DNA from 3 places in the Paenibacillus enshidis genome. Region 2 is predicted to be linked to each of the others. Evidence: riboswitches for the same ligand, from Rfam matches in the RefSeq annotation. Region 2 holds a riboswitch; each other region holds the start of a gene.

Region 1 (9,957 bases), on a different contig from region 2:
TTTTGGAGGTACAACTACATCATGAAGTTCAACAACTTGTTTAAGAAAGTCATCTCTGTCGGACTGGCTGCTTCTATCGGCTTTGGAGCAATCGCAACTATAGAAGCTCCATCCGCGCATGCGGCTACCGCCACATCGACTAAAGGTCAACAAATTGTTGATTTTGGCAAAAAGTACATAGGAACTCCTTATGATTTCGGAGCTAATACCAGCACGACGAGAAGATTTGACTGCTCGTCCTTCACGAAGTACATCTTTGACAAATATGGAGTGAATCTTCCCCGCACTTCCGAGGATCAAGCGCGGAAAGGCAAATATGTTTCCAAATCCAACATCAAGGTCGGGGATCTGCTGTTCTTTTCCAGCGGCAGCCGCGCTAACGGCAGAAATGTAACGCATGTTGGTGTATATGCAGGAAACGGCAAAATTCTACACACTTACGGTTCTCCAGGCGTAACCATCTCCAATTTGAATTCAGGCACATGGAAGAAAACCTACCTGTTCGCACGCCGTGTACTGTAATGAATTGATATCATCATAAATGAAGCAAACCGGAAGCCCTCAGCTCCGGTTTGTTTTTCGTTATGCGGAATATTACGTTGTCTGGCCGGAAGTATCCGTACGCGGCTCCTGAAGCTGGTAACCCACACCACGTACCGTCCGGATGAGTTTGTATTTTTGACCATAGTCAATTTTGACACGAAGATGCCGTATATATACATCCACTACATTAGTGTCCGCTATAAATTCATGCCTCCAAACATGCTTCAGGATTCGCTGTCTGCTGCAGGCCTGATTGACGTGCAGCGCAAGATACCACAGGAGGTCGAACTCCTTCGCTGTCAGCCCGATTTGCTCTTCTCCCCGCTGGACTATCCTCACTTCCCTGTCAATCGTCAAATCCGCCACCTTGATCCGGCTGTTCGTTTGAACGGCACCGCGGAAAATAAAAAGCAAATTTTTGATACGGGCTAGCAGCACCTTTTCCGGCACTTCTGCAGCTACAACGTCATGCGCCCCCCGGTCAAAGCATTCAACCATCTTATCGGCATCCTCGGAATCTGTAATCATGATGACCGGAATCCGCCTCTTTTCATCATGGATGCCGAGCAGCAGCCGGTCCGTCTCCAAAGAAGGAAGCTCCGCGTCGAGCAGCAGCAGTCCGAATTCCAGGTTTTCCACACGATCAGCAGCTTCCAGCGCGCTGTGCAGATGGATTACATCATACCCCGCCTTCCGCAAACCTTCCCCCACACATTCCCGGCTCTCTCCGCCAACGAGCAATATACATTCTTCCATGCGTCACCTGATTTCTGCCGCCCTGAGCAGCCTGGTGATATCTGTGATCCTGTTCATAGTTTGGGAAATTCGCAAGGAATACATGTATCAGGACAAAGAGGGAATTAAAATATTTTATCCAAAATAACGATGATACAACACACGGGCTTCCGCTATATCACTCGTGCCGTGAATCAGCGTACGGCCATCTTCAAAAATGACCATTCGCTGTTTGCCCGCAGCAAAGGAAACCAGAAAAGGATTGCTCTCCACCAGACCGTCCCCGGTGGCGGCAAGACGGGCGGCTGTCGCTTCCAGATCGAGCTTGGTGCGACGGGCAGGTCGGATCTGCACCGTGTCCCTGCCGCACAGCACATCCGCCTTTTGCCGATTAGCGGCCAGCAGATACGGATACACCCTGTTCTTTCCGCAGGAAGGACAATCCTCCTTTTTGGCGCCGGCCACGGAGATCGATACGGTTTCATTGCGCCACACATCAAAGGACAACAGCTTGCCCCGCAGTGCCTCCTTGTGGCCGCTTAACAGCTTGAAGGCTTCCGCCGTCTGATGGGCGGTCACCATCTGCACAGCCTGGGGAAGAATGCCGGCCGTGTCGCAGGTATCTCCTCCACCCGGAATCGTGCCCAGCAGACAGTTCAGGCACGGCGTTTCTCCGGGAATAATGGTGAAGGTAATCCCGTAGCTGCCCACACAGCCGCCGTATATCCACGGCACGCCGAGCTTTTGCGCCACATCGTTAATGATCAGTCTTGTGTCAAAATTATCGGTTGCATCCATGATAATATCCACATCTGCAGCCAGCTCTTCCAACGCTTCACCATCAATATCAAGCACATAGGCATGGATGAGGCATTCGGAATTAATCTCTTCCAGACGGCGCTTGGCCGCGATCGCTTTGGGTGTTCGCTGTACCGCATCCGACTCGGCAAAAAGCTGCTGCCGCTGCAGATTGCTCCACTCGACATAATCGCGGTCAGCGATCGTGATCGTGCCGATGCCTGAGCGGACGAGCGTTTCGGCTATGCCTGTACCGAGTGCTCCCGCCCCGATAATGAGCGCATGGGAAGCACGCAGCTTGCGCTGCCCCTCCCGGCCGAACGGCGCAAAGCGCTCCTGGCGCGAGTAGCGGTCAACCGCTGCCTTGGCGGCTCCTTCAGCTGAATCTGCCGGAACCGCTGTCTTGCGTTCAGTCATTATGATGTAACCATCCCTTCTGTGGGGCTGCTTGCCGCAGCATATCGTTTAACGGGAATCATGCCCGCCTTGAACGCTTGTCTGCCCGCTTTTACCGCGAGCTTCATCGCCTCCGCCATGGCGACTGGGTCCCCCGCGCCGGACACCGCCGTATTCAGCAGTACCCCGTCCGCACCCAGTTCCATCGCGCGCGCCGCATCGGCAGGTGAACGGATGCCGGCGTCCACAATGACAGGAACCGAAGCCTGTTCTATAATGAGCTCCAAGGTGTAAGGATTGAGGATGCCCCGGCCCGACCCGATAGGGGAAGCCCCCGGCATGACGGCGTGAACGCCGAGCTGCTCCAGTCTTTTGGCCAGGATGACATCGTCGGAAATGTAAGGCAGCACGATAAAGCCTTCGGCAAGCAGCATTTCACAGGCTTTTAAAGTCTCAAACGGATCGGGAAGCAGCGTTCTGTCATCCCCGATCACTTCAACCTTTATCATATCACATAAACCGGACGCCTTGGCCAGTTGGGCGATACGGACAGCTTCTTCGGCGGTAGCCGCCCCGGCCGTATTGGGAAGCAGGATGAAGCTGGACAGATCCAGCATATCCAGGAAGTTCCCCTGCCCCTTCTCCTCCAGGTTCAAACGCCGTACGGCAAAGGTAAGGATCTGGCTTTCCGATGCCTGAACAGCTTTCATTTGCGTTTCAAGATCCGGAAACTTCCCTGTCCCCAGCAGCAGTCTTGATTTAAAGGCTTTATCTCCAATATGCAGCATATTATCCGCCCCCCACAAAATGTACAATTTCAAGATGATCCCCGTTCTTCAAATCGGTTACGCTGTGAATATCCTTGGTCAATATGCGCCGGTTCAACTCGACGACAACCGTTTTGACCTGCAGGTCCAATGCATTGAGCAACTGGTCCACATTGTGAATTTCTGTTTCAAAAGTCATTTCCTGGCCGTTAATAACAAGCCTCATCACTTATCCCCCTTGACTGCTGGTGCAGGCTGTCTTTTCATTCTTGCCGGTGACAAGGCCGTCAAATTAAGTTGCTCCACTGTATTGCCTGCCAGCATCTTCGCTATCGCTTCCCCTGTAGCCGCACTCAGTAATATTCCGTTGCGGTAATGTCCACAAGCAGCGTATAAGCCGGCAGCATCAGGTACGGGGCCTATAATGGGAAAGCCATCTTCCGTTTGCGGCCTTAATCCCGACCACGCTCTCAGAAAAGACGACTCCCCGATGTCCGGCAGCCAGGCTGAGGCGCGCTCCAAAAGCTGGCGCAGCCCGCCTGCGGATACATCCGCTCCCCATTCATGCGGTCTGCTGGTAGCCCCAATCCACAGCTCCCCTTCCGGCTTTGGCACCAGATACACATCCTCGGCGTAAATGGTATACTCCAGTGCACGTACTGGCATGGTAACGGCAGCGATCTCTCCCTTGACAGGATACATCTCCGTATGGATGCCGAAATGGTTAAGCAGCTTGCCCGCTTCAATTCCCCCTGCGATCACAACATTTGGACAAGCAATATATCCCCTGCTCATTTTTACACCACGCACCATACCGTCCACGATCCGGATGTCCTCTGCGATTGTATTTGTCAGCAGTTCCGCCCCGTGCTTTTCCGCGCCTGCCACCAATGCCTGTACAAGTCGCTGCGGGAGCAGCTGCGTTTCCCGCTCGCGGAACAAGCCTCCGAGCACCTGTCCTGTCAGGCCAGGAATCCTTCTGGCTATCTCTGCGGCTTCCCACCATTCTGCGGCTGATCCATCCTTGTTCCCTGCCATGCCCGACAAGCGTTCAACTTCCTCCACTGTCCGGGCAGGGAGAACGAAGCCTGTGCTGGTATAACCTGTTACCAGTCCTGCCAGGCCTTCAAGCTCCCGCACCAGCTCCCCGAACAGATTGCGGCTGCGCAGGGCAAATGCGGCCAACTGAGGGTGGGCAAAGGCCTCACATTCTGCCGCCAGCATTCCGGCCGCCGCTCGTGTGGTCCCTTGTGCAGGGACCGATTTTTCGATCAGAATCGTTTTGAAGCCTCTTTTCGCCAGCTGATAAGCGATGGAACTGCCGATCGCTCCCGCGCCGATCACCGTACAGTCTGCCGAATAGCTCATATCTTTTCCTCCTCACATTCTCCTGTATTCCTTTGCCGCTTCGGCCGGATCATCCGCCTTCCAGATGCCTGACATCACAGCGATTCCTGATGCACCTGCCCGCCTGATGCCCCGCACATGCCGAGGCTGGATGCCGCCAAGCGCGATAACCGGAATGGAGACTGCACAGCATAGCTCCTCCAGACTGCTCAGCCCCCGCGGTGGCAGCCCAGGCTTGGAGGCGGAATCGTAAATATGACCGTACAGCACATAATCAGCCCCCGCCTGCTCCGCAACCTGCGCTTCCTGCAGCGAGTGTACGGATGCCCCGCAGCGCAGCTCCGGGAACGTCCGCTTCACAAGCTGCAGCGGCAGGCTGTTTGAGGTGAGCTGCACCGTCCCTGCACCGAACAGAAGTGCTGCGTCTACACGGTCATTGACCGCGAGCTTGGCTGGCGAGCAGCAGCCGCGCTCCGACACCGTAAACATAAATTCGTACAGCTCCGCTGCGCTCAGATGTTTCTCCCTGATGTGCAGCACGTCAATATCCGGTTCGATCAGCCGCAAGATGTCTGCCGTGCGTTCAGCGCTTTGGCAGCCGTCCGTAATAAGATGAAGCTCCATTGCTTTTGCCTCCATGGACCGTTATTCGGGAACGCCAAGAAGCCGCTTCCCGGTCAGGAAGCGGCTGAATTTACAGGTTCACCGAATTTACATGGAACTGCCTCCCTGCTCATAAGCAAGGCCGCATTTGATTCCCGTTCGGCTAATGTCCACTTCCCTACGCTGGTATGATCCAGATCAGGTGCAAAGGGTCCGGAATGCGTTTATTCCGTCTCAGCCGCCAGCCGCGGCTCCCCCAGTGTGATACAGGCCTGTTCAATCGCCTGTATTACTATATATTTTGTTTTCCCTTTTCATGGTAGCACAATCCGTTTCACTTGCCTAGACGTACATCAGATTTCAGTACGAAAAGTCCAAAGCTGTGCTTCTCCTGCACATCAGGCTTTGGCCGACCACTCTTCGACATTCCATACTCTCGTTACCCAATCCTTATAAAAATCAGGTTCGTGGGATACGAGCAGCACCGTGCCTTTGTATTCCTTCAGCGCACGCTTCAGTTCATCCTTCGCCACCACATCCAGGTGGTTGGTCGGTTCGTCAAACAGCACCCAGTTGCTTTCACGCATCAGCAGCTTGCAGAGGCGAACCTTGGCCTGCTCTCCCCCGCTTAAGGCGGACAGCGGACGGGTAATGTGATCATTTTTCAGTCCGCAGCGGGCAAGATGGGCACGAACCTCATGCTGGTTCAAATGCGGATACTCGTTCCACACATCGTCAAGCGGTGTGATCCGCTCAGGGCGCACCTCCTGCTCGAAATAAGCGGGATAAAGAAAGTCTCCGGTATAGATTTTTCCGCTCAGCGGAGGGATTTTCCCGAGAATCGTTTTGAGCAGCGTCGATTTACCGACACCGTTATAACCGACGATGGCAATCTTCTCGCCCCGTTCAATCGTAATGGACATTTTCGGCAGCAGGGGATGGCTGTAGCCGATCTCAAAGTCAATGCCTTCAAAGACCGTTTTGCCGCTGGCCCGCGCTTCCTTGAACTGGAACGTCGGTTTGGCCGCTTCTTCCGGCTTGTCGATCCGATCAATCTTATCAAGCTGCTTTTCACGGCTCTTGGCCCGTCCGGAAGTGGAGGCACGCGCCTTGTTGCGCTGGATGAAGTCCTCCTGCTTCTTGATATACTCCTGCTGCTTTTCATAAGCATCGATATGCTGCGTCTTCTGAATGTCAGCCATTTCAAGGAACTTCTCATAGTTGGCGGTATAGCGGTTCAGCTTGCCAAACTCCAGATGATAAATGACGTTGACGACCTGATTCATAAACTCAGTATCATGGGAAATCAGCATAAAAGCATAAGGGTAGTCCTTCAAATAACGTGTAAGCCATTCGATATGCTCAACGTCCAGGTAGTTCGTCGGCTCGTCCAGCAGCAGCACATTCGGCTTCTCCAGCAACAGCTTGGCAAGAAGCACCTTCGTGCGCTGCCCCCCGCTTAAAGAAGCTACATCGCGGTCCAGTCCGATGGCAGCAAGTCCAAGCCCGTTGGCCATTTCCTCCACTTTCACATCAATCAGATAAAAATCGCCGATCTCCAGCTGCTCCTGGATTTCCCCCATCTGCTCCAGTAGCACCTCAAGCTCCTCCGGTGTGGCTTCGGCCATACTATCCGTAATCACATTCAGTTCCTGTTCAAGCTCAAGCAGGGGGAGAAATGCATCCTTGAGCACATCCCGCACGGTCTTGCCCGGAGTCAGCTTCGTGTGCTGGTCCAGATAACCGTAACGGACCTTCGGTGTCCACTCGACTTTGCCGTTGTCACGCAGCTGCTGGCCTGTCAAAATATTCATCAGCGTCGATTTGCCGACACCGTTGGCCCCTACCAGACCGACGTGCTCTCCCGGCAGCAGGCGGAACGATACATTTCTGAATAATGTTCTGTCCCCGAAATTGTGGGAAACTTCTTCAACTGTTAATAAACTCATTTCCGTTAACTGGCTCCTTATTTTTCATTAAACTTCAATATGACTTCAGGTTTGCTTTCAAAGCCTTATTGTAGCACAAGAGGCAGCCTTACCGGAACTGCCCGCCATAACGAAAATGAAATTATATACCTGCACGACACGGACTCACTGTCTCCGGAGGGAAGCAAACAACGGCTTTTTCCGCCTCGGTCCAGGCAGAGCATCCTTGAACAAGGCTTGCAAAACCGTATCCATTTCTTCACATGGCTCAAAGGGGTCCAGATGGAGAGGCAGCGTATACACCTTTCCTGTACCCAGATCTTTTCCAAGCCTGCGGACTGCTTCGCTCGTTGCCAAAGGAAGGCAGAAGCTCCACTTCTGCTGCGGATACCTGGCCAGAGCACTCGCAAACATCACTGTATCCGGCAGCCTCCACTCCGCCCCGGACCCGACAATCAGCGGATAATCGGCCCGCAAAAATTCCTCCAGCCTTTCATGATTCCCACCACTGCCCAGGTCAAAAACAATAAAATCAAAACCTCCGCTCAAGAGAGGAATGATGTCTTCCGGCGACATTTGACGGCAGTACTGCACCCCCTCAAAGGAAAAGCGCTTCGTCCCCTCCGCCCGCGCGCGTTCTTCCCCCTCCAGCAGCGTTTGTATTCTGGAAAAGGACTGTGATCGTCCATTCAGTTCGGCTACAGCCACCCTGCCGCCCTGCCGCGAAAGATAATGGCTGATGGCAATGGCCGTATGTGTAACCCCGCAGCCCGGGGATACCCCGAGCAGTGCAATCACCCGGGTGCCGGAATATTTCGCCTCCACCGCTGGTACCGGCCTGTCAGCGGGCGGCACGGACAACAGCCTTAACTCATGTATAACCTCCCTGGCGGTCTGGTATCTTTCCCCTGGATCGATCTTTAGCAGCCTGCGAATCACTCTGGCCAAATCACGCGGCAGCCCTGAGCGGATGACTTCCTCTACGCCAGGTGTCCATTCGCTTTGTCTTCCGTCTGTACATAAATACAGCATAAGCGCACCAAGACCATACAGATCGGAGCGCGCATCGGTTTGCCCTCCTCCATACTGCTCGGGTGCCGCAAAACCGACCGTGCCCAGCTTGACGGTGTCCTGGCTGCTGCCGGTACTGTAATTCCGCGCCGTACCAAAGTCGATCAGCTTCAGCTCAAGTCCCGGAGTGATCATAATGTTGGACGGCTTCAGATCGCGGTAGATGATGGACGGCTTGTGACTGTGCAGATAATCGAGCACATCAAGCAGTTGCAGGGCAAACGATACGACTTTTCCGCCTTCCACGATCCCACCGTTGTTCTGCATGTAAGCTTCAAGCGTCATACCTCCGATATAATCCATGACAAGATATACGTTGCCTTCGTTGCTGAAATCGAAAAAATCAACGATCCGCGGCAGCCGCGGATGATTAAGCGCGCTCAGCAGCTCCGCTTCCGCTCTCCACGCCCCCATCAGCTCCCTGTCGGCGACCGTCTCTTTAACTGCCCATATTTTGCCCGTCAGCTTCAGGTCCTCTGCCATATAAACCCGGCTCATGCCACCTCTGCCGATCAGCCGGCATATGCGGTATCTTCCGCCCAATACATAACCGGGCTCATGCTGCCGCTGTTGCTTCATCACTGCTCTTCCCTCCTTGAAAAACAAAAAAGGAAAGCCATCACCGTAAATGACCTCAACACAAGAGATCTCTTTACAGGATGCTTTCCCTGCTTATCAAACGATTTGATTTACACAATTTGGATTAATTATAGTGTATCCTGAGCATTTCTGCAATGCTATTTTTAAGTATATTTAATCATATAAAGTGTTATTTCATCACGGTTATGGAACAGCTGCTTTGCATGCTGCACCTGCATTCCCGCCTGCTCGAAGGAGGAGATGACATCCTGAATGAGCGCGAGCGGCTTTTTGTGCATCAGCTTCACCGTCACGATGGCCGTGCCCCCGCTCGCGAGGCTGTATAACAGTCCCGTAACGAGCTTTGCCATCTGCTTCGGACTCCAGCTCATATCACATACCAGCACATCAAACTCGCTGTCCCGAAACTTGACCTCCCCCGCATTTTTACGGAGAAACGTGAGACGTGGGGATTGCAGAACGGACGGGTCCATGCGCGCCGGGTCCACTGCCGTAACCTCTAACCCCCGTTCCAGCAGGAACGAAGTCCAGCCTCCCGGAGCCGCTCCGATGTCCAGAGCTTTCCTGAATGCCGTAAAATCAATCCCGAAGGCCGCTTCCGCCTCCAGCAGCTTGAATTTGGCGCGTGACACCTGGCCCTCTTCCTTCTGGAAGCGCACAGCCCCTCCATTCCAGTCGGACAGGTTGTCATCAGGTCTGGAAATGCCTGCATACCAGAATTGTTGGCCGGCAAAAACGGACAGGACGTAATCCGCTCCGCGCACGGCAAAATCGAGCGGCGCTTCCGCCAGCTTGTCCGTGATGGCCTGCTTCAACGCTCCCGTGCTGTCCTCCCATTGGCTGTCCGTGCTTTTGCGGACCTGCACGGACAGAATCTGCCCTTGCAGCTCGCTCCGGTTCATGACGAAGGCCGCCAACCGGGTCAGCACCGTATCCAGGCTGCCGCTCTCCTCCTGAAACTGGACGGGAAACAGATGGCGCAGAAACATCGGTGCCTGCGCCTGAATTCTCTCAACTACAGCCGTGGTCTCCTCTGAAAGCGTTACGAGCAGTACCTCGCCTGGAATCAGCACCGTCGATTTGACCGAGCCAAACAACCGCCGCAGCTCTTCCTGGGCATATGGCGCAAAGCCGTGATTGGCCGTACATATAAAGCGCGACGCCACGCC
Region 2 (9,957 bases):
AGCGCAGGTACAGTCCCAGACTGTTCGCCATGGCCCAGCTATAGCTCCACAATTCGCGTCCGCCCGCCATTCCTTTATACCACCAGCCCGATTCTCTTTTACCAGTATAGTGGATCGGCGCCCCCCCTGCAAAGAGACATTGGGAGACAAAATTGGTACAATTCGCTTCAAAATTTTCAAACTCGGGATTGGTACCGTTCCACCATCGGTCCGCATAGGCGGCGGCTTCTTCGCGGTGGTATCTGCTCTGCCTTGCCGCACTGCCAAAACCGAGCACACTATGATTAAGCAGCGGCATATTCTCGGCGTGGATATATGCCGCAGACTCAAACGGCGCTTCCGCGCCGGACAGCCGCTGCTCTCCGACCACTCTCTCCACCCGTCTTACCCTCCATTCCGCGCCTTCCCTTCCGAAGGTCAAGCGCTCGCACTCCACCCGCTCCTCCCGGTGAGTCATGCCTGCCTTGTCATAAAAAAGGCGGACATGAAGAAGGACGTCAGCCACGACCTCCGCTTCCGTCTCCCGGAGCATACGCACCGGCTTGACCCGTGTCTCGGCGTGAATCGGAGTAGTGCCGCGTTCCCGGTGCCATTCCTTCATTCTGGCCATGCGCTCTCCTCTCTCCATCAGGAAACGCAGGTCTGTAACCACATTCTCCTCCTTGAGCGGACCGTATTCGATCTCGCATCTGTTGAACTGGTTTGCATATGTGAATAATGCCTGCTTCCAATCCGGGTGCAGCATGCCCTCTCCCCCTTTTTTGACCTGGCTTGCCCGACATCTGGGACATTCCTATCTTATCTGTATGAGCGCAGAAGGAATCCTATGAAGGGCATTTAAAACCCTTTACGAACATGCATGAAAACGGTATACTTATAACAAAAGCTTTTATTTTGAAATAGAGTTTCATCAAGTGAAACAACTCTGTCAAGGAGGTATTTTAATGTCAGGAAAAGACCAGTTTTCAATTGCCCGCAGCCTGGATGTTAACGGCAAATCTTACCGTTATTACAGCCTGAAGGCTCTGGAAGAGCAGGGTGAAGCGGGTATAACCAAGCTGCCTTTCTCTATCAAGGTATTGCTGGAAGCGGCGCTGCGCCAGTTTGACGGACGCGCCATTACGGAAGAGCATGTCAAGCAGCTCACGAAGTGGGCGGAAGAACGTGATGCCAATAAAGAAATCCCTTTCATTCCTGCGCGTATCGTGCTGCAGGATTTCACCGGGGTTCCGGTTGTCGTTGATTTGGCGGCCATGCGGGATACCGTTAAGAAAGCTGGCGGCGATCCCAAGCAAATCAACCCGCTTGTGCCAGTCGACCTGGTTATCGACCATTCCGTTATGGTCGACGCCTTCGGCTCCAAGGATGCGCTGGATTACAACATCGGCGTCGAATTCGAGCGCAATGAGGAGCGCTACCGTTTCCTGCGCTGGGCCCAGACGGCATTCGATAATTTCCGCGCCGTTCCTCCTTCCACCGGTATTGTGCATCAGGTGAACCTGGAGTATCTGGCTTCCGTGGCCGCTACCAAAACCGTGGACGGCGAAACGGTTGTATTCCCGGATTCCCTGGTCGGAACGGACTCCCACACGACCATGATCAACGGTCTTGGCGTTGTAGGCTGGGGTGTTGGCGGCATCGAGGCTGAAGCAGGCATGCTTGGTCAGCCGCTCTACTTCGTAACGCCTGATGTCATTGGCTTCAAGCTGACAGGCAGCCTTGCGGAAGGCTCAACAGCGACAGACCTGGCGCTTACCGTTACGGAAATGCTGCGCAAGAAAGGCGTTGTCGGCAAGTTTGTGGAATTTTACGGACCGGGTCTGGCGAACATCAGCCTCGCAGACCGCGCGACGGTCGCCAACATGGCTCCGGAATACGGCGCAACGATCGGTTTCTTCCCTGTGGATGCCGAGACGCTTGCTTATCTGCGCAGCACGGGCCGCAGCGACGAGCAAGTCGCGCTTGTCGAAGAATACTACAAAGCTCAAGGCATGTTCCGCACAGCCGATAGCCCTGATCCGGTGTTCAGCGATACGATTGAGCTGGATCTTGCGTCTGTAGTACCGAGCCTTGCCGGACCGAAACGTCCGCAGGACCGGATTGAGCTCACCCAAATGAAAGAAAACTTCAACAGTGTCATTCGTACACCTGTTGACAAAGGCGGCTACGGCTTGAGCGACGAGAAGATCGCGCAAAATGTGCCAGTATCGCACAAGGACGGCTCCACCAGCGAGATGGGCACTGGCGCAGTCGTGATTGCGGCCATCACAAGCTGCACCAACACGTCCAACCCGAGCGTTATGCTGGGCGCTGGCCTGCTTGCCAAGAAAGCCGTACAGCGTGGCCTCAAGAAGCCGGGTTATGTGAAGAGCAGCTTGACTCCGGGTTCGCTTGTCGTCACCGAGTATTTGCAGAAGGCCGGTCTGATCGATCCGCTGGAAGCGCTCGGCTTCCACGTTGCAGGCTACGGCTGCGCAACATGTATCGGCAACTCCGGTCCATTGCCTGAAGAAGTAAGCCAGGCCATCACCGATAACGATATGACGGTTGCGGCCGTTCTGTCCGGCAACCGGAACTTCGAAGGTCGTGTCCACGCACAGGTTAAAGCCAACTATCTGGCTTCTCCTCCGCTGGTTGTCGCCTATGCGCTGGCAGGCACGGTCAACATTGACCTGCAGAACGATCCGATCGGCTATGATCAGGAGAATCAGCCGGTCTACCTGAAGGATATCTGGCCGTCCTCCGAGGAAATCAAGGAAGCCATCAGTCTGTCTCTCAGCCCGGATATGTTCCGCAAGAAGTATGAAAATGTATTCACAGCCAACGAGAAATGGAACGCGATTGACGTCCCGGAAGGCGAGCTGTATGAGTGGGATTCAAACTCCACCTACATCCAGAACCCGCCGTTCTTCGAAGGGCTGCAGGACGGCATGAAGGACATTCAGGAGGTCCGCAACGCACGCGTGCTTGCATTGATGGGCGACTCCGTAACGACCGACCATATCTCCCCGGCGGGCAATATCGCGGTGAACAGCCCGGCAGGCAAATACCTGACCGAGAATGGCGTGGAGCGCAAGGACTTTAACTCCTACGGTTCCCGCCGTGGCAACCACGAGGTCATGATGCGCGGCACGTTCGCGAATATCCGTATCCGCAACCAGGTTGCCCCTGGCACGGAAGGCGGAGTGACCAAATATCTGCCTACGGACGAAGTCATGTCCATCTACGATGCTTCCATGAAGTATCAGGAAGCTGGGCAAAATCTGGTCGTTATCGCCGGCAAGGAGTACGGCACAGGCAGCTCCCGTGACTGGGCGGCGAAAGGCACATTCCTGCTTGGTGTGAAGGCCGTCATTGCGGAAAGCTTTGAACGGATTCACCGCAGCAACCTCGTTGGCATGGGCGTGCTGCCGCTGCAATTCCAGGAAGGCAATAGCTGGTCCAGCCTTGGGCTGAACGGTCAGGAGACCTTTGATATTCTCGGTATCGACAACGAAGTGAAACCAGGCCAGACTCTTACCGTTATCGCCAAGCGCGAAGACGGCACAAAATTCGAGTTCCCGGTAACGGCCCGTCTCGACAGCACGGTGGACATCGATTATTACCACAACGGAGGCATTCTGCAAACCGTATTGCGTCAGATGATTCAGAACAACAAGTAATATTTATCCGTTATTCCGAGCCCATCAGGACACTCTGGCGTCCTGATGGGCTTTTTGCTGTGCTTCCAAAGCTTTATAATCATTTACAACAGCTTTTAATACCCAAGGAGCGGATAAATCGTGAAAATAGATCGCCTGCTGGCCATTGTTATCCTTTTGCTGAACCGGCGTATGATTCAAGCCAAGGAGCTCTCCGAACGGTTTGAGGTATCAGTCAGGACCATTTACCGCGATATTGATGCGCTTGCCTGTGCAGGCATCCCTGTAGTGACCTATCAGGGCGCGGGCGGAGGAATTGGCCTGAGCGAAGGCTACCGTCTTGACCGGGCTTTGCTTAACGATGAAGAGCTGGCCGCCATCGTCACCGCTCTGCGCAGCCTGGCAACCTCCGATCCGGAGGCGGACCATCCCTCCTTGCTGCTGGAGAAGATACAGCAAATCATCCCCGCCTCCAGGGCGGAGCATTTTCGTTTTCGTACCGAGCAATTCATCGTGGATTATTCCGATTGGGGCGGCCGCGGGGAATTGCAGGGGGTCCTCTCCCTGCTCAAGCAGGCCATCAGCGGGCTTCATCCTGTCCACTTTCGCTACAAGGACGCAGAGGGACGAATAAGCTCCCGCAGCTTTGAGCCTTATACACTAGTGCTGAAGCATCACCAATGGTACGTGTACGGCCGCTGTATGGCACGCGAGCAGTTCCGGATGTTCAAGCTGATCCGGATGCGTGAGGTCTCTATTGCCGAAGACTCTACATTTGTCCGTGAACCGATTGTGCTTGAAGAACTGCCCTGGCAGCAAAGCTGGAACAAGCCGGATAACCAGATAAGGCTGGTGCTGCGTTTTAGTCCTGACAGGGTCCATCTTGCCGAAGAATGGTTTGGCCATGAGAATTTGGAGGAGGAGGAGGACCGGAGAGTCATCGTAACATGCCGCTTCCCGGAGAACGACTGGCTGTACGGCTTTATCCTCAGCTTTGGCGTACACGTGGAAGTGCTTGAGCCTCCGCATGTACGGGACCGTATTCGCACTATGGTGCAGCAGATGCAGCATAATTACGATGGCACCACCTGAACATGACAGTATGTTGTCATGTTTGCCTCCTTATACTGTAGGAACATATATACAGTTCAAAGGAGGCAAATGAAATGAGAACTAATGAACAATGTCAAAGTTGCGGCATGCCTATTAACAGTGAAGAGCTGGCAGGTACCGCTGCAAACGGAAGCCTGGTCTATGACTACTGCAAATACTGCTATCAGAACGGGAGCTTTACCCAGCCTGACATCACGATGGAGGATATGATCCGGTTGAGCATCCCTTTTCTGCTGCAGGAAGGCTGGGAAGAGGAAGCTGCGAGAAGCATGCTGTCCAAAACACTCCCCTTATTAAAGCGCTGGGCCGCTCAAGAAGCAGAAGCACCCTCTTCGTCAATACAGCCTCTTAAGTTTGTTGAAAAAGAAGCCATTACACTGGCAGGGAAGGCGGTCCGCACAACCAACGCCGCAGAAATGTCCGGACAAGGTCATATTCCCTCTCTCTGGGCTTCATTCCTCCAGGGAAGCAAAGAGATCGGGCCTTCGGGGCCTATTTACGGGTGCTATACGGACTATGAAAACGGAGTATTTGGAAAATATACCTACCTGTTGGGACATATTGTGCCTCCTGGGGATAAGATTCCGGATGGGCTGTCTTCGGTCACACTCCCTGCAGCCAGATATGCTGTCTTCCGGACCGCACACGGTCCGCTTCATCAGGTTGTTGCCGAAGCGTGGCAGCGCATATGGCAGTGGTCTGCGTCTGTCCAGGGGCTCGAACGAACCTTTTCCGGAGATTTCGAGCTGTACAATGAATTCGCCGGAAATGCCGCGAGCGGACAAGCGGACATTTATATTGCAGTGAGAAGCACCATTCGACATCACTAAAAAACGTTGCATAAATCTGATAAATCCGATCCATATGACGGGGCCTGCAGGCCCCATTTTTTTACAGAAAAAACTTCCATCTATACATTACGGTATTACCTGCTTCTTCCTTCACGATATTCCAGTGCCTTTTCTTCCAAACCTGCAGCAATAGCTTCCTCCTCGCCGATTCCTTTCTCTACGGCAAATGCCCGGATATCCTGTGTGATGCGCATGCTGCAAAACTTCGGGCCACACATCGAGCAAAAGTGCGCGTTCTTCGCCCCCTCGGCCGGCAGCGTCTCATCATGATACTCAAGCGCGCGTTCCGGGTCGAGGGACAGATTGAACTGATCGCGCCAACGGAATTCGAAGCGGGCCTTGGACAGAGCATCATCCCGCTGTTGCGCCCTTGGATGGCCTTTGGCAAGATCCGCAGCATGGGCAGCGATCTTGTAGGCGATCACCCCTTCACGCACATCGTCCCTGTTCGGCAGGCCAAGATGCTCCTTCGGTGTGACATAACAGAGCATGGAGGTTCCGAACCAGCCGATCATGGCAGCGCCAATCGCCGAGGTGATATGGTCATATCCGGGGGCGATATCCGTCGTAAGCGGCCCCAGCGTGTAGAATGGTGCTTCCTTGCAGATTTCCATCTGCAGATCCACGTTCTCCTTGATTTTATGCATAGGCACGTGACCAGGCCCCTCAATCATCACCTGTACATCATGCTTCCAGGCAATCTGCGTCAGCTCACCCAGCGTCGCCAGCTCAGCCATCTGAGCTTCATCGTTGGCATCATAAATACTGCCCGGACGCAGACCATCCCCGAGCGAAAAGGCGATATCATAGGTCTTCATAATTTCACAGATCTCTTCGAAGTGTGTATATAGAAAGTTCTCCTGATGATGAGCAAGGCACCAAGCCGCCATGATGGACCCGCCCCGCGACACGATGCCCGTCATCCGCTTGGCGGTCAGCGGAATATAACGGAGCAGCACGCCGGCATGAATCGTAAAATAATCCACCCCCTGCTCCGCCTGCTCAATCAGCGTATCGCGATATACTTCCCAGGTCAGCGCTTCGGCCTCCCCATTGACTTTTTCCAGCGCCTGATACAGCGGCACCGTTCCGATCGGCACGGGAGAGTTGCGGATGATCCACTCGCGCGTCGTATGGATGTTGCGGCCTGTCGACAGGTCCATCACCGTATCCGCTCCCCATCTAACAGCCCAGGTCATCTTCTCCACCTCCTCCTCTATGGAGGAGGTTACCGCCGAGTTGCCGATATTGGCGTTGATTTTGACATGAAAATGACGGCCGATCAGCATCGGCTCACTCTCCGGGTGGTTGATGTTGGAGGGCAGTATCGCCCTTCCGCTTGCCAGCTCCTGTCTTACGAATTCTGGATCAAGCCCCTCCCGGATTGCCGCAAATTCCATCTCCGGTGTTATGATTCCCCGGCGGGCATAGTGCATCTGGGTAACGTTGCGCCCCGGCAGCGCACGCAGCGGCCGGCTGACAGCGCCCGGGAATTCCGCGGCAGGACGGGTCCCGGACCGAAGCCCGTTATCCTCAGGCTGCACTGCTCTTCCTTCATAGCGGGCGACATCCCCTCTCTCCTCAATCCACGCCTGCCGCAGCTTGAGCAGTCCTTTGCGGATATCTGCCTGAAACGCCGGGTCGGTCATGGGACCGCTTGTATCGTACACACGCAGCGGGGCATTATGCTCAACCCCCTGCGGTGTATGGGTGTCATGCAGCGTTATCTCTCTTTCGGGCACCAGGATATCAGGTCTTGATCCCTGGATGTAGACCTTGGTGCTTGCCGGAAAGGCCCCGATATCCGTATTGGCTCCTCCTGCTGCTGTTTTCCGCTTGCTCTCTGTCATTTGCTTGCTCCTCCCGAGTCGTCTTATTCCTCATCGGGATCATACCGGAGAAAAACCGATGCTGACGGCCAACTGCAAAATGAAAAAGCCGGTTCCCGAAGGAACCGGCTGTATGCAAACAGGCCTCCATGCACTACCAAGGTATGCCCCTGGCTGCTGCACATGCTGCCTATCCATATAATTTCATTGGCCGGTTACTTCCCTACGCTGGTATGATCCAGATCAGGTACAAAGGGTCCGGAACCTGGAACGGTTCCATCTCAGCCCGGAATTACGGGCCCCCCCAGTAACTTCGGCAGCATCATGCCGCCGATTATAACTATGTTATTTCACAGACGGATGCCTCCGCCTTCCAGTTCAGGTTAGCCTAAAAAGAAAAGTTTGGCAACCCCATTAAGCCCTATGCCAGAAGTTTACCAATATATACGATAATCATAATAATGATAAAAACCAGCGGGGCGTAGCGGCTCTAAGGCGGGAAGAACACCCACCTAAGAGCCGCTACGCCCCGCTCGCTCTCCTGGTTCTCAGCCTTCGCTTTCCTGATCGATCCCCCGGCCACAGCGGATCCATCCTCCTGCAGCTGAACCTTCCAGTCCATCTGCTCTGCCTGCCGCATTGTCCAGGCTTGGTTTCAACCAAGCCCAGGCTGCAACCCGGCCAGAAAAAAGTGGTTCCTAAAATTGAGTCCTGCAGCTTTTCTGATAATCAGAAAGGAGACTACCCATTAATTGGATAGCCTCCTTTCCACACCACATATATTTTTCGATTTATACTGTCATAGAAACAGCATATCTTGCATTTGCCAGGTCATTCGTAGTGCCATTGATATCTGCAGGAGCAGGATTAGTCATAGTAGTTGGAGTATGAGCAAGAATTGCTTTGGTGTTACTCGAGGTAACGTTGATCCAATCAGCGTTTTTACCTGGACCTTTAAACATCATTGTGTCGCAAGTAATTTTACTGAAAGATAGTTTCCAAGCAGGTAATTGCGACGGCAAAGTTTCGTATTGATTTTGGAGTGTACCAAAAATAAATCGAGCCGCTTTATCAGTGCTTGAACTCGTTGTATACGTTCCTTGTGATACAAAGACACTTTTGAAGTTAACAAAGAATTCAACAAAGCCGTCATCCCGAAGAACAAGTTTAAGATGAATTCGTTCACCATCTTTAAATTGTGTGTAAGGTTCACCATTTTTCACTTCCGGACCATTTACAAACCAGTGCCATTTATACGTTTTTGTAGTAGGATCATAAAAACGAGAATCCGCCGCGCTGGAGACACCACATTCAAATCCAGCAACACCGCAATACATATTGATGTAGCCAGAGGGCATGCTTTTAGACGAAGGTAATGTTACATACCCTTGAAAACCTCTGTTCGTTAAGGTGTTGGTTTGTGGCACAATCTTCGCAAATTTAGCATATTCGGGCATTGAAATTTCCTCCTATTATATAACGTTACGTTACGTAGTATTGAGGTATGCAAAACACCTGGGATATCAAAACAAATAAGGGGTATCCCTCACCTAATTCATTTTGAAGTGTGTTACATCCACACCCTCATTATATAATAACACGTATCGTTACGCAATATATAATTTTGATTTATTTTACAACTTTTTTTTGTGAAATACGTTTAATGCTATAGAGATGATTTTTTTTACAAAAATGGAGGGATTGTATATGAAACAATTTAGATTTCTTTTTTCTGTATTGTTAGGTTCTCTATTACTGATTTCTTTCTCCCAGTCGTCATTCGCTGCTTCAAAAGTTCAATTAATCATTGATAGCCAAACAATCAAGACCGATTCTCCTCCAGAAACGTTAAATGGCTATACAATGGTGTCGTTATCATCCCTGAAACCATTAGGTTTAAATTTACAATGGGATCCTAAAACGAAAACTGTAATTGCTATATCAACTAAAAGTAAGGAAAAGCTTACACTTTCGGTAGGTAAAAAAACAGCCACCATGGGTAACCAAACGGTAACTTTGCAGTCTCCACCTGTTTTGAGAAATAACCGCGTTTTGGTACCTTTACGATTTATTAGTGAGGCATTTGATTCCCAAGTGTTTTGGAATAAAGATGAAAACTCGGTTGTGATTCGAAGCTCAGATAAAATCGCGGATTATAAAACGCTGTATGAGAGTAAAGATTTGGTTCAAGCTAGAAAAATAGCAGTTGATCTACCCACTTCCGATACCAATACATTAACTGAAACAGGTGAAGCTGTAACTTATGCTTACCACTTCCCTGAAGGAGAAGCCTTAAGATATTATTTTTATCAAGGCTCATTGGTTAGCTACTATGAAATTAAAAATGACGTGAAACATCTGGTTTGGGAAGCTGTACTCTCTGAAGACGGTAGCTATGTTAAAGAAAATGGGAAACGTCCGACAAAGGATAAAGCCCAGGTATATTTTGCAAAACACCGAATTGATGATGGTGTAGATTATGGCCGTTTAGGAGATAGCCAACCGCTAGTAGGAGAGGTTAAA
Region 3 (9,957 bases), on a different contig from region 2:
GATAGCTGCAGGAGAGCGGCGGTTTGAGATCGGATTCTCCGAGCTGACCGGTGAAAAGGAGCCAGCCGCCCCGCTACTCAAGCGGCTTGGCTTCTACAAGCATGGCGACATCCAGTTCGGGGGCTCCGATCCGCTCGTTGAAGCCTTTCTGGAGCAAGAGCTGCCGGAGATCATACAATCCTACGGCAAGGAAAAGCCGTCATTTCCGGCGATTCGTTCCATGCCTCTCGCGGATATGTGGTATTACGAGAAGGCCATGGACCTGATCCAGGAGATCTGGCCACAGATGTACCGGGAGGCGTCCGCGCATGTGCGGGTGGTGTATCTTCTGGATACCCGGGGGATCGGGGCGCTTACCCACAACCTGTTCCAGGGAGCAATTTTCATGTCTCACCGCAGCAATCTGATGTGGACGACCGAAAATCTGATTCATGAATTCGGCCACGCCCGGCTGGACCAGCTGTTTGAACTGGATGATCTGTTATTGAACAGCCCGGAGGAGCGGGTTCCTTCGCCCTGGCGGGAGGATTTGCGCCCGCTGAAAGGAGTGCTGCACGGTCTCTTTGTGTTCGTGCGCATCGGGCTGTGGTATGAGCTTGCCGGCGCCGCCATTCCGCATCCTGACATCCCGGTCAGAATGCAGGAGGTGCTGGCCCAGATCGGGCAGGCGCTGGGCGTTCTGGGCCAGCATGCCCGCTGGACAGCCCTGGGCGAGCAGCTTTTCTCCGAGCTGTCGGAGCAGTATGACCGGCTGGCAGAGGCCGCTGCCGTGTCTAACCCTGCCGGTTCACCGGAAGGAAGCATCGCGGCAGGCTGAGCTGCGGCAAAGGCGGTACATGGCAGGCCTTTCCCGGTTACAAGCGGCGAAGAGGGGCTACAGGCGGTAAAAGCGGCGGGTATTCGCATGGAACAGCCGTCTGCCTTCAGCCTCGGTCATGTCATGGATGCTGCAGTACGCCCGGATGACGTCGGCCGTCATTCGCGGATGGGTCGTTTGTCCGGCAAAGGAGCCCTCAAAGGGCCAGGGGCCATCCGTTTCCGCCATCACTTGGGATGGCGGATAGTTTGCTGCCAATACCCGGATCTCCGGCTCATACAGCAGGTCCGGCGTGAAGGAGATATAATATCCGTTCCGGGCCATGCGCCGGGTGGTGGCCGGACTGCCCTTGAACCAATGGAAATGGGCCAGGGTGACTTGATGCCGTTCCAGCAGCGTGCATGCGATATCGGCGTCCTCGTACACGGCGTGCAGCACTACAGGTTTGTCATGCCCTTTGGCGAACAGGATGAACCGTTCCAGCAGCTCAACATAACCGCTTGGGTCAAAGGAGGCCCCCTTGCTCACAGCTTCCTGGGCGGTGTAATAAGGCAACCCGACTTCTCCTACGGCAACCATCCGGTCCGCATGGCGTTCCATCCAGTCGAACAGTCGGTCCAACTCTGCCGGGCCTGGTAAAGGCTGCTCAGGATGGTAGCCGAACGCCGGAAAGATCATACCGGGTCGTTCGGAAGCGAGGCGCAAATTGGCTTCGCATGACGGAAGATTCATGGAGACGGCAATGACCGCTTCTACGCCGCTCGCGGTTATGGAGGACAGGAGGGCTGCCCGCGCCTCAGTTGAATAGCTGTCCAGATGAATGTGGGCGTCGATTAAAGGAGCAAAAAGGCTCATACGGTGCCACCTGCCCATGCGGCTGTGTTTTTCGCTTTTTCCTCCCGCATCTGGCGGCTTAATTCATGCTTCAATTCCACAAATGCCTTGTCTGCGGTTATTTCCTCCCGGCGCGGCCTTGCAAAAGGAACGTCCACCACCTGCAGCACCGACGCCGGTCTGGCAGACAGCACGTAGATGCGGTCGGACAGGAGCAACGCCTCCTCGATGCTGTGCGTAATGAACAGCACGGAACGGCGGTGGCGTTCCCACATCTGCAGCAGCCACTGCTGCATGTCCGACCGTGTCAGTTCGTCCAGCGCGCTGAATGGCTCGTCGAGCAGCATCAGCTCCTGCGGACTCAGCATGGCCCGCAGAAAGGCCGCGCGCTGCTGCATTCCTCCGGACAGCGTGTGCGGGTACGCATCGGCGAATTTGCCGAGCCCGACCTCATCCAGCCGGCGGCGGGCCTCTTCCCGGGCCTCGCGGCGGGGCTCTTTGTCTGGCCCTGGCGCATTCTCCTGCCCGAGCAGGACGTTGTCCAGCGTCGTCCGCCACGGGAACAGGGCAGGCTGCTGTGGCATGTAGCTGATCCGCCCGCGCGTGCCTGTTACATCCTCACCATCCATATAAATACACCCCTGATCCGGTGTCAGCAGTCCGCCGATCAGGTGAAACAGCGAGCTTTTGCCGCTGCCGGAAGGGCCGAGCAGCGAAACGAACTCTCCGCGTTCCACGGTCAGGGAAATGTCCTTGAGCACAGGGAGCAGGGTTTTCCGCTGCCGGAAAGCAATGCTCACCTGTTCAACATTCAAAGCTGCTTTTTCTCCGTCACCCCTGCGGTTATTTTCCTTTCCATCCATCCTCTCATACTCCTTCCTCTGCACAGGCATAACGCTTGCCAGACCGGTTCATTTCCTATTTTTGCTCCGGCCGCCACCGAATCAGCAGCCTTTCCAGCAGCGCAATGAGCAGGAACATGATCAGGCTTAGGGCCACGATAATGGCAATCGCGGCAAAAACCCGATCTGTGCGGTAGGCTGATTTTTGCAGCAGCATATAATAGCCGATTCCCTCGCTCGCCCCGAGCCATTCGGCCACGATGGCCCCCATCACGCTGTAGGTGGCGGCAATTTTCATACCTGAAAAGAGGGAAGGCAGCGCATGTGGCAGCTCAAGCTTGCGGAAGATGCCCATCCGGCTTGCGCCTGACATTTGCATATAGTTCATCATCAGCCGGTCCGTCTGCGCCAGCCCGTCCAGGGCGGCAACAACGACAGGAAAGAAGCAGACCAGCGTAATGACCATCAGCTTGGGCAGCAGGCCGAAGCCAAACCAGATCATCAGCAGCGGTCCAAGCGCAATGGTCGGAATGTTCTGGCTCAGAATGAGCAGCGGGTACAGTGCCCGCTTCAGAAAAGGGATCAGGTGCAGCAGCACGGCCAGCAGCAGCCCGACGGCGGTGCCGATCGCAAAACCGCTCAGCGTAAGCCTGACGGTAGCCCAGGTATGATCCGCCAGCAGGGCGGATTGGGCGGCCGCTTCGGCGGCGATGCCGGCCGGACTTGGCAGCATCCAGGGCTCAATGTGCAGGAAGACCGCCGCGGCTTGCCATACCGCCAAAAAGAAGAGGACCGCCACAACGGGCGGCCATACGCTTCTGAACACAGAATAGAGGCTTTCTTTCCTGTTCATGGACGGTACTTTTCGGTCAGCTTATCCATGCTGATTCCATTCGGATTATGAGCGATTTTGATCTGGGAAATGACGCTTGGAATTCCCGCCTCGGTAAGTGCGATGTGCATTTCCTTGACGATATGCAGCAGCTCATCCAGCTCGCCCTCCATAGTTGTCTCCAGCGGGTTGACCTGATGCTTGACGCCTGAGCGCTGGATCACCTCAATCGCTTTATCGACGTAAGGAATGCTGTCCTCTCCACCGTGCGTTTTGGGAATCACCTGAATACTCAACAGAGTGTTAGCCATGAAAAACCGTCTCCTTTCCGAATTAAATCAGGATTTGCCGTCTTGTGGCAGGAAATCATTGGTGAAGGCTTTCTCGGCCTCCAGCGGTTTGTCAAGCAGCTTGCGCTCATACATCCAATCGGCGTAGTTTTTCCATACTTCCGCTTTCTGGACACCCCATTGTGCGGCATCGTCCTGATAGCGGGGGCTCAGCCATTGCTGGCTGGCCAGTACGAGCTCTTTATCCAGCTCAGGCACAGCCTTTGACAACATTTCCGCCGCCTTTTCCGGCTGGTCAATCGCATATTGATAACCTTTGGCCGTAGCGCTCATGAAGGCTTTTACCAGCTCAGGATCGCTGCTGAGGGTCGCTTCGTTCGTGACGATGACCGGTGTGTAGTAATCCAGACTCTTGGAATAGTCCTTGACGTACAGCATATCCAGCTGCTCACCGCGTTGCTCGGCTTCAATTCCTGTCCATGCATAGAATATCCAGGCGAAATCGATATCCCGCTTGACTGCGGTGAAGTAATCCGCATCGCCCATGTTGATGTTTTGCACCTTGCTGACATCCCCGCCGTCCAGCTCCATGATGGATTTCATGACAGCCTCCTCGACGGGCGAGCCCCAGCCGCCGTATTTCTTGCCTTCAAAATCCTTGGGCGACTTGATGCCCCGGTCCACCGGAGCGGCAAAGCCGGACGTATTATGCTGAATCACAGCCGCAATAGAGACGAGCGGAACTCCTTGTGTGCGGGCCTGGGTGACGCTTTCCTGATAGCTGATGCCGAACGGAACCGCGTTGGAGGCGACCATCTGATCGGCGCCGCCTTCTCCGGGCTGTACAATTTCCACATTCAGACCAGCTTCTTCGTAGTATCCCTGGTCCTTGGCCACATACAATCCGGTGTGGTTGGTGTTGGGGGTCCAGTCGAGCACTACCTTGACGTCTTTCAGCTTCCCGGAGGCCGTACTGCCGCTGCCGGAAGGCCCGGAAGCGTTCGTATCCTGTGGAGCGGACGATTGCCCGCCGCAGGCGGTCAGGATGAGGAGCAGGCAGCATACCGCTCCAAGGCCCCATTTTTGCAAAGAAAACATACTTTCTTCTCCCTTCTTCATCACCCGTGCTCTTTCTGCAATGCTGTCATCTGCCGTGATCCTGCAAAAAAAAGCGCCCCGTTATCCGGGACGCTTGTAATCTACCAAAGGAAGGAATGACGGTGTCAAAAAAGACATGTCACTCTATAGCGATTCCTACGCTGGCATTACCCAGATCAGGTTGTAAGGGTCAGTGTCTGGGGACACAATCTCAGCCGGCCGATTCCAGCACCCCTGGCAAGTTGTATGAAGGAGCATCAAGACGGCAGCTTGCTGCCTTGACACGTCCGCATTGTTTGAAGATTTTGCGGGCTCAGTTATATGAACTAACGTTGATTATATGCCTTCACGGCCGGAGTGTCCAGAGGGACTTATCCGAAAAACCCTCGGTGCCGCACCCGTTCTAAGCCTTTTGCGTTTTGATAACGTGTAAGTCCCGGTCATGTTCGCCCATTTTGTGGACAAGATAACCAACGCTCCCGGTAACGCTCTTCAATTCAGCTTCTTGTTGAATGGAGCGGGCAGAGAGAATTTCAATAGTTCTGTGCTGGTTCTCCAGAAAGTCACCTATTTCCATAACCCGTTCATTCGTATCCAGGACGGCTCGTTTCATCTCCTGCTGATCTGTTTCAATCTTATTAAGGCGCTCATGAACCGGTTGAAGTTCTTCCCGGATTACGGATTGCAGCAATTCCTTTAACTCACTGTTCATGTATCCCGCTCCTTATACCTTTATGGTTTTATTGTAGCATATGACTTAATAAAGTGCTATATTATTTCGTAATTACGATTTTTAAATTTAGAGGAGGTACCACCATTATGAAGGACGATCTGTATAAGATGATTGATGCTTTTGATAAATTGGCAGAGGCTGGCGATGGTGTGATAGCGATCCCGCCGAGAACTGATAATGATCGGAAAGAGCTTAATCGACAAATGCAGGATTATTTGCGGGGGAGCAAATCCGACAAGTTGGCTTCTCAAAATAGGTAAGCGTCAAACAGCCCCCACCAAAACTGTACAGTGGGCAGCTTCAGGAAGGCCAATCCTGTAAAATGTTGAAGAATGTAGAAAGTGGAGGATTGGTCAACTGGCTGTTGTTCCTGAAAGGTGCTGATAAATCCAAATGGGAGGTATTGACGATGACTACATTAGAATTTCTAAGTCAGGATGAGGAAGCCCGTCGATTGTATGAAGATAGACAGAAGTATTTGCACGATCAAGCCTCGATGATTGAGGGGGCGATGAGTTGGTTAAATGGCTTGTCGCGGAGATTCATCACCCTTGCTCTCTAAAATCACCTGTTCTGCATCCAACACAAGCCAACCGAAACATCGCGAAAAATCCTCTGTCCATGCCGTCGCATCTTCATGTTGCATGAAGCCAAACCCCAATTGATCTGCCACATATGGAGTGGGGGGAGGCTCACTGGATTGGGTCGCAAGCGGAATCCAAGATTCATTCTGGAGTATTCTCCAGTACGTTCCATCATCCCATTGGCAACAGTTGGTCGTTAAAATCGGTATTCCTTTTCCATTACAGAGAGTTCCGACGGTAACCCGTCTGGATTGAAAGCTCTTGAATCGATATCCCTCAAATAGCTGCACCCCTTCAGATTTGAAGGAGTCCTTCCAAACCCGTTTCATGGCAGCATATAGTTGTTTGTCCACCTCGCCCGGATAGATGCGTCGAACCTGACCTGTATTAAGCGTAATGTGGGTAAGATAGGGTATCTCCTCATCCTCGTGCAATACGTCTGCTCCTGTTCGTTCAGCATCGTGCTGCTCCACGGCAGTGTACTCCCTGATGAGGTGCGAAATTGCGGCGCGTACGAGCTCGTCCATCGATCCGAAGAGCTTGCCGGTGAATGGACACTCAAACCGCAGATGAATCCGGACAAGGGCGTGTTCTTCATCATGCGGGTACAACATTCCAAACATGGACGTTTTAACGGCTTCGATGATGTCATCTGAAGGTGGGTACTCCCCCCCCCCCCATATTTGCAAATGTTTTCCAAATGAATTCCCCAGCACTCTTCTGCAGATCTACGCGGGTAATCCACAAAATCCTGCTTTGGGGTGACATTACGGGATTGTATAAACCGATCAAGTTCGTCCGGCGGGATTCGCCAGCCTTCCTTGCGGTTTTCGGTTCGCTCGCCCTGGATCACCCCATTGCGCAGCCAGCGGCGCACCATCTGAATACTGCTGGTTATTCCATATTCACTGAGTTTCGTTAACGCTTGTTCGACGGTCAGCATTGGCATTTCCCCCTTTGCCTCATAACATTCACGGTAACATTACGGGATTGAACAAGCAGTTCAAGCTCGTCTGGTAGTAATTCGGCAGCTGAAAAGTTACCATATTTAGCGGAAATTTTCCCTAAATTTCCTAAAAGTAAGTCACTTGCCATTGTAGTGTTCACTTTTAGCAGATTATCTCCAAGAAAGGCACTACTTCATGCTGAAGGCCACCCTTCAGAGCCATATAAACGGCTGAAGGGTGGCGAAGTTGACGGCCTATAAGGCTGAACATGATCCGTTAGACAGCGATGCTGACGAAGTTATGCCAGCAATGTAATTTTTTAAATAATCATAGAGATCCCGTGTTTCCGGGCTTTTTTAGGCCTCCAGAGGGGAAGGCTTCCCCGCTCCATTCGTCGAGCTAGGCGAGTGGAGGTTAACATAATTCTGCTTTTTTTGTTACACGTCTTTGCCTCATAATTTGAGTGATATGCACTTTTTTTGGTAACTCAACTTTCGCAGCATGAAATCGTCAAACAAGCCCTGAAATAACGGGGTAAAACGGAGATCTACTGCTGGGTTGACGCTGAATCAAAGCAGACCGCTTTTTGCTAGCTTTCTTGCAGGAAGGGCATTCGGCCCTCTCAGAGTCTAGTAGCCAGAGTGAGGTTAGTGTGTTGTCTGGTGCCTTTCCATACAGCTTTGCACGATTATCCCTTTTGCTCAGAATGCGGGAGTTGAGGGTTGGGGAGGGCCTAGGGGAAGAAACAATGTGGCGGAAATTGCTGTACATGGGCGTGACGATTCCGGCGATCCCTTACCGCCGACTGATCGCGCGCCAATCGGTTCAGCCTCTTGCGGCTGCGGCCTAGTTGCAGTACTTAAACGGGAAAAGGTGAGCATGATGTGCGTGGCTTGATCGGTGTGGGGCAGCATGAACGAGGACATCGGAAACCTTTGGGTTCACAAGCGGCAACGAGGACCTGATCCAACGGGATAATCGTGCAAAGCCACCGGACAGAGAGTGCACATGCCTTGCCACGATCGGTTATCGGCTTGACTGTCAAGCACGGATGATTCGGTGGATTTGGGCTCTGCGAAAGTTGAGTTCGTAATTCTTCTATAGATCATGATTTGGTAGGAGCCGCGATGTGTATCATTCCCATGATTTAAAAATATTCAATGGTAAAGCGGAAGGGATAGGCTTGACGTTCCAGGCTCCTGGGAGAATTTGAAGTTTATGAAGTGGATCTTTTGTTTGTGATATGATAACGGTAATCAGGAACTCAGGTATCCTGCTGTGGGACAGGCGGGCTCATGCCGGAAAGCACTTCAATCATCAGGGTTGCGCCAAGCTTAAAGCCGGTTGTAAACGAGGAGGCCATATCAATTTCCTGAACTTGATAATATAGATCGGTTAAAGCTTCCAGCTCGTTGAAATCTTCTTCGGCAAGCTTCTTTTTCCAGTGATTCAGGGACTTGGTAATTTGTTCGTTCAGTAATCTGTATTCCGGGCTATGGGAGGCGCTTTGCTCATGGGGAACCAGATCACCATAATAGAGTGATTCTAATACATTTTGCATGTTGCTCCACCTTTACTTTGTATTTTTCTTAGAAAAGTACAGCGGTTGTTTATGTACAGTCAGATGCTAAGGATTGAACAAGCGTATTACAGTAGTGATAATACGTTCTCGCGTATCATTCATGAATTCATTGTACAATACGCCCACGCGTATCGTCAAGTTATATATTTAGTAATGCGAGGGGATTCAGATGAACAAGAAAATTGTCGTAAAAATAGCAGAGTTGGCTAAAGATCATCATATTTCATTAAGGGAGTTATCCAGAATTTCAAATGTCAGACAAGCGGCATTAAGTGAACTATCCAACGGCAAAAGAGAAAGCATCAGCTTCAGCCATATTGAAAAAATCGCAGCGGCCCTGAATATTCAGGATATTCGTGAGATCATTGATTTGGTGGATGTTGAGGAATAGTACGCGGTATTAAACACCTTCAGAGACAGCCTTGAACGAAGGCTGTCTCTGATCCATTGGCGTTTTTTTTCGATGTTGGCTCAGAAGAGCAGGAGGATTTATCGAAGAGGGGCTTGGGAAATATTCGATGCTCTATTTAAAGGGATGGACTTGGGTGGGCGAGCCTAATGGCCCACATGGCTTAAGGATGGTGCATTATCATTATGATTCGACGGCTCTTCGAATGTGATCCTCGTATCTCCACCCATCAGGCTCGACAGGGTTAAATACAAATCCGAATCTTTCACATTTCCGACAGAGACGTACAATATTCCGAGATCCCGACAGGTCAAATAGGTGCCAAATCCGGTTACAGACGGATATCCCTCAGGGGCTGGTCCGAGACTCAGCGCTTGTCGCATTGAATGAATGGCCTTGCCCGTTTGCCCCAGACCCTGCCAGCCGACCGCCCTGAGATGATGCAGGTCTGTAAAGTCCGGAAACCGTTCAATGCTTTCCATGCTGCACCGGACCATGTCGTCATAACGCCCCATGGCTTCCAATATAGCCAGCTTGTATTTATACGCACTGGACAGCACCACCGGCAGAAAACCCTCCGGGTTGGCCAGAGCTGTATTAAACTGCTCAAGCGCGCGCTCCAATTCATTCAATCGAAACAGCTCAATCCCCAGATAATAGTGATACTGCCGATACTCTGGATACTCCTCAAGTGACTGCAGGAGCAGCGATTGATTTCGTCTGATTTTGTCCTGACGCACAATGTTTTTGACAAGATTGCCAACATGGTAAATATGGATATCGACCTGCCCGATTTGCATGCCGGGGTTGGCTTTCAGCATATTCGGCAGAATCTGTTCATGTACCCTTCCTTCAAACCGGTATTCCGGCCGGTTCCGCACCATGCGTTGAAGACAGTGATGCTCCTCCCCGCCTCCCTCCAGATAGCTGCAAAAATAAAATTGGATGCCTTCGATATGCTGCTCCCGGATCACATCCCGGGTCAGCAG

The links. A riboswitch is a leader RNA that binds a small molecule or an ion and turns the genes downstream of it on or off. The one in region 2 is predicted to bind thiamine pyrophosphate.
Region 1: linked by a shared signal. The riboswitch ahead of ACE41H_RS01525 (thiamine phosphate synthase) and the one ahead of thiC (phosphomethylpyrimidine synthase ThiC) in region 2 are both predicted to bind thiamine pyrophosphate.
Region 3: linked by a shared signal. The riboswitch ahead of ACE41H_RS19090 (ABC transporter substrate-binding protein) and the one ahead of thiC (phosphomethylpyrimidine synthase ThiC) in region 2 are both predicted to bind thiamine pyrophosphate.

The regions. Positions count from the first base shown of each region.
Region 1 covers NZ_JBHHMI010000001.1:356,412-366,368, reverse strand. Annotated here, with positions in the region: gene ACE41H_RS01555 (C40 family peptidase) at 22-522, shown strand; gene ACE41H_RS01550 (response regulator transcription factor) at 595-1,299, opposite strand; gene ACE41H_RS01545 (ThiF family adenylyltransferase) at 1,414-2,493, opposite strand; gene ACE41H_RS01540 (thiazole synthase) at 2,493-3,260, opposite strand; gene thiS (sulfur carrier protein ThiS) at 3,262-3,465, opposite strand; gene thiO (glycine oxidase ThiO) at 3,465-4,607, opposite strand; gene ACE41H_RS01525 (thiamine phosphate synthase) at 4,620-5,210, opposite strand; TPP riboswitch at 5,348-5,457, opposite strand; gene ACE41H_RS01520 (ABC-F family ATP-binding cassette domain-containing protein) at 5,588-7,138, opposite strand; gene ACE41H_RS01515 (protein kinase domain-containing protein) at 7,283-8,767, opposite strand; gene ACE41H_RS01510 (23S rRNA (cytidine(2498)-2'-O)-methyltransferase RlmM) at 8,932-9,957, opposite strand, start outside.
Region 2 covers NZ_JBHHMI010000035.1:33,200-43,156, forward strand. Annotated here, with positions in the region: gene ACE41H_RS22935 (amidase domain-containing protein) at 1-745, opposite strand, end outside; gene acnA (aconitate hydratase AcnA) at 945-3,662, shown strand; gene ACE41H_RS22945 (helix-turn-helix transcriptional regulator) at 3,783-4,733, shown strand; gene ACE41H_RS22950 (effector binding domain-containing protein) at 4,808-5,584, shown strand; gene thiC (phosphomethylpyrimidine synthase ThiC) at 5,680-7,455, opposite strand; TPP riboswitch at 7,638-7,750, opposite strand; gene ACE41H_RS22960 (hypothetical protein) at 8,226-8,891, opposite strand; gene ACE41H_RS22965 (copper amine oxidase N-terminal domain-containing protein) at 9,142-9,957, shown strand, end outside.
Region 3 covers NZ_JBHHMI010000021.1:11,283-21,239, reverse strand. Annotated here, with positions in the region: gene ACE41H_RS19115 (aKG-HExxH-type peptide beta-hydroxylase) at 1-817, shown strand, start outside; gene ACE41H_RS19110 (TatD family hydrolase) at 875-1,672, opposite strand; gene ACE41H_RS19105 (ABC transporter ATP-binding protein) at 1,669-2,514, opposite strand; gene ACE41H_RS19100 (ABC transporter permease) at 2,570-3,346, opposite strand; gene ACE41H_RS19095 (thiamine-binding protein) at 3,343-3,636, opposite strand; gene ACE41H_RS19090 (ABC transporter substrate-binding protein) at 3,664-4,713, opposite strand; TPP riboswitch at 4,849-4,959, opposite strand; gene ACE41H_RS19085 (hypothetical protein) at 5,117-5,425, opposite strand; gene ACE41H_RS19080 (hypothetical protein) at 5,533-5,706, shown strand; partial or broken gene ACE41H_RS25310 (Rpn family recombination-promoting nuclease/putative transposase) at 5,790-5,957, shown strand; gene ACE41H_RS19075 (hypothetical protein) at 5,967-6,464, opposite strand; gene ACE41H_RS19070 (hypothetical protein) at 6,459-6,686, shown strand; gene ACE41H_RS19065 (DUF6809 family protein) at 8,242-8,538, opposite strand; gene ACE41H_RS19060 (helix-turn-helix domain-containing protein) at 8,729-8,950, shown strand; gene ACE41H_RS19055 (glycosyltransferase family 2 protein) at 9,115-9,957, opposite strand, start outside.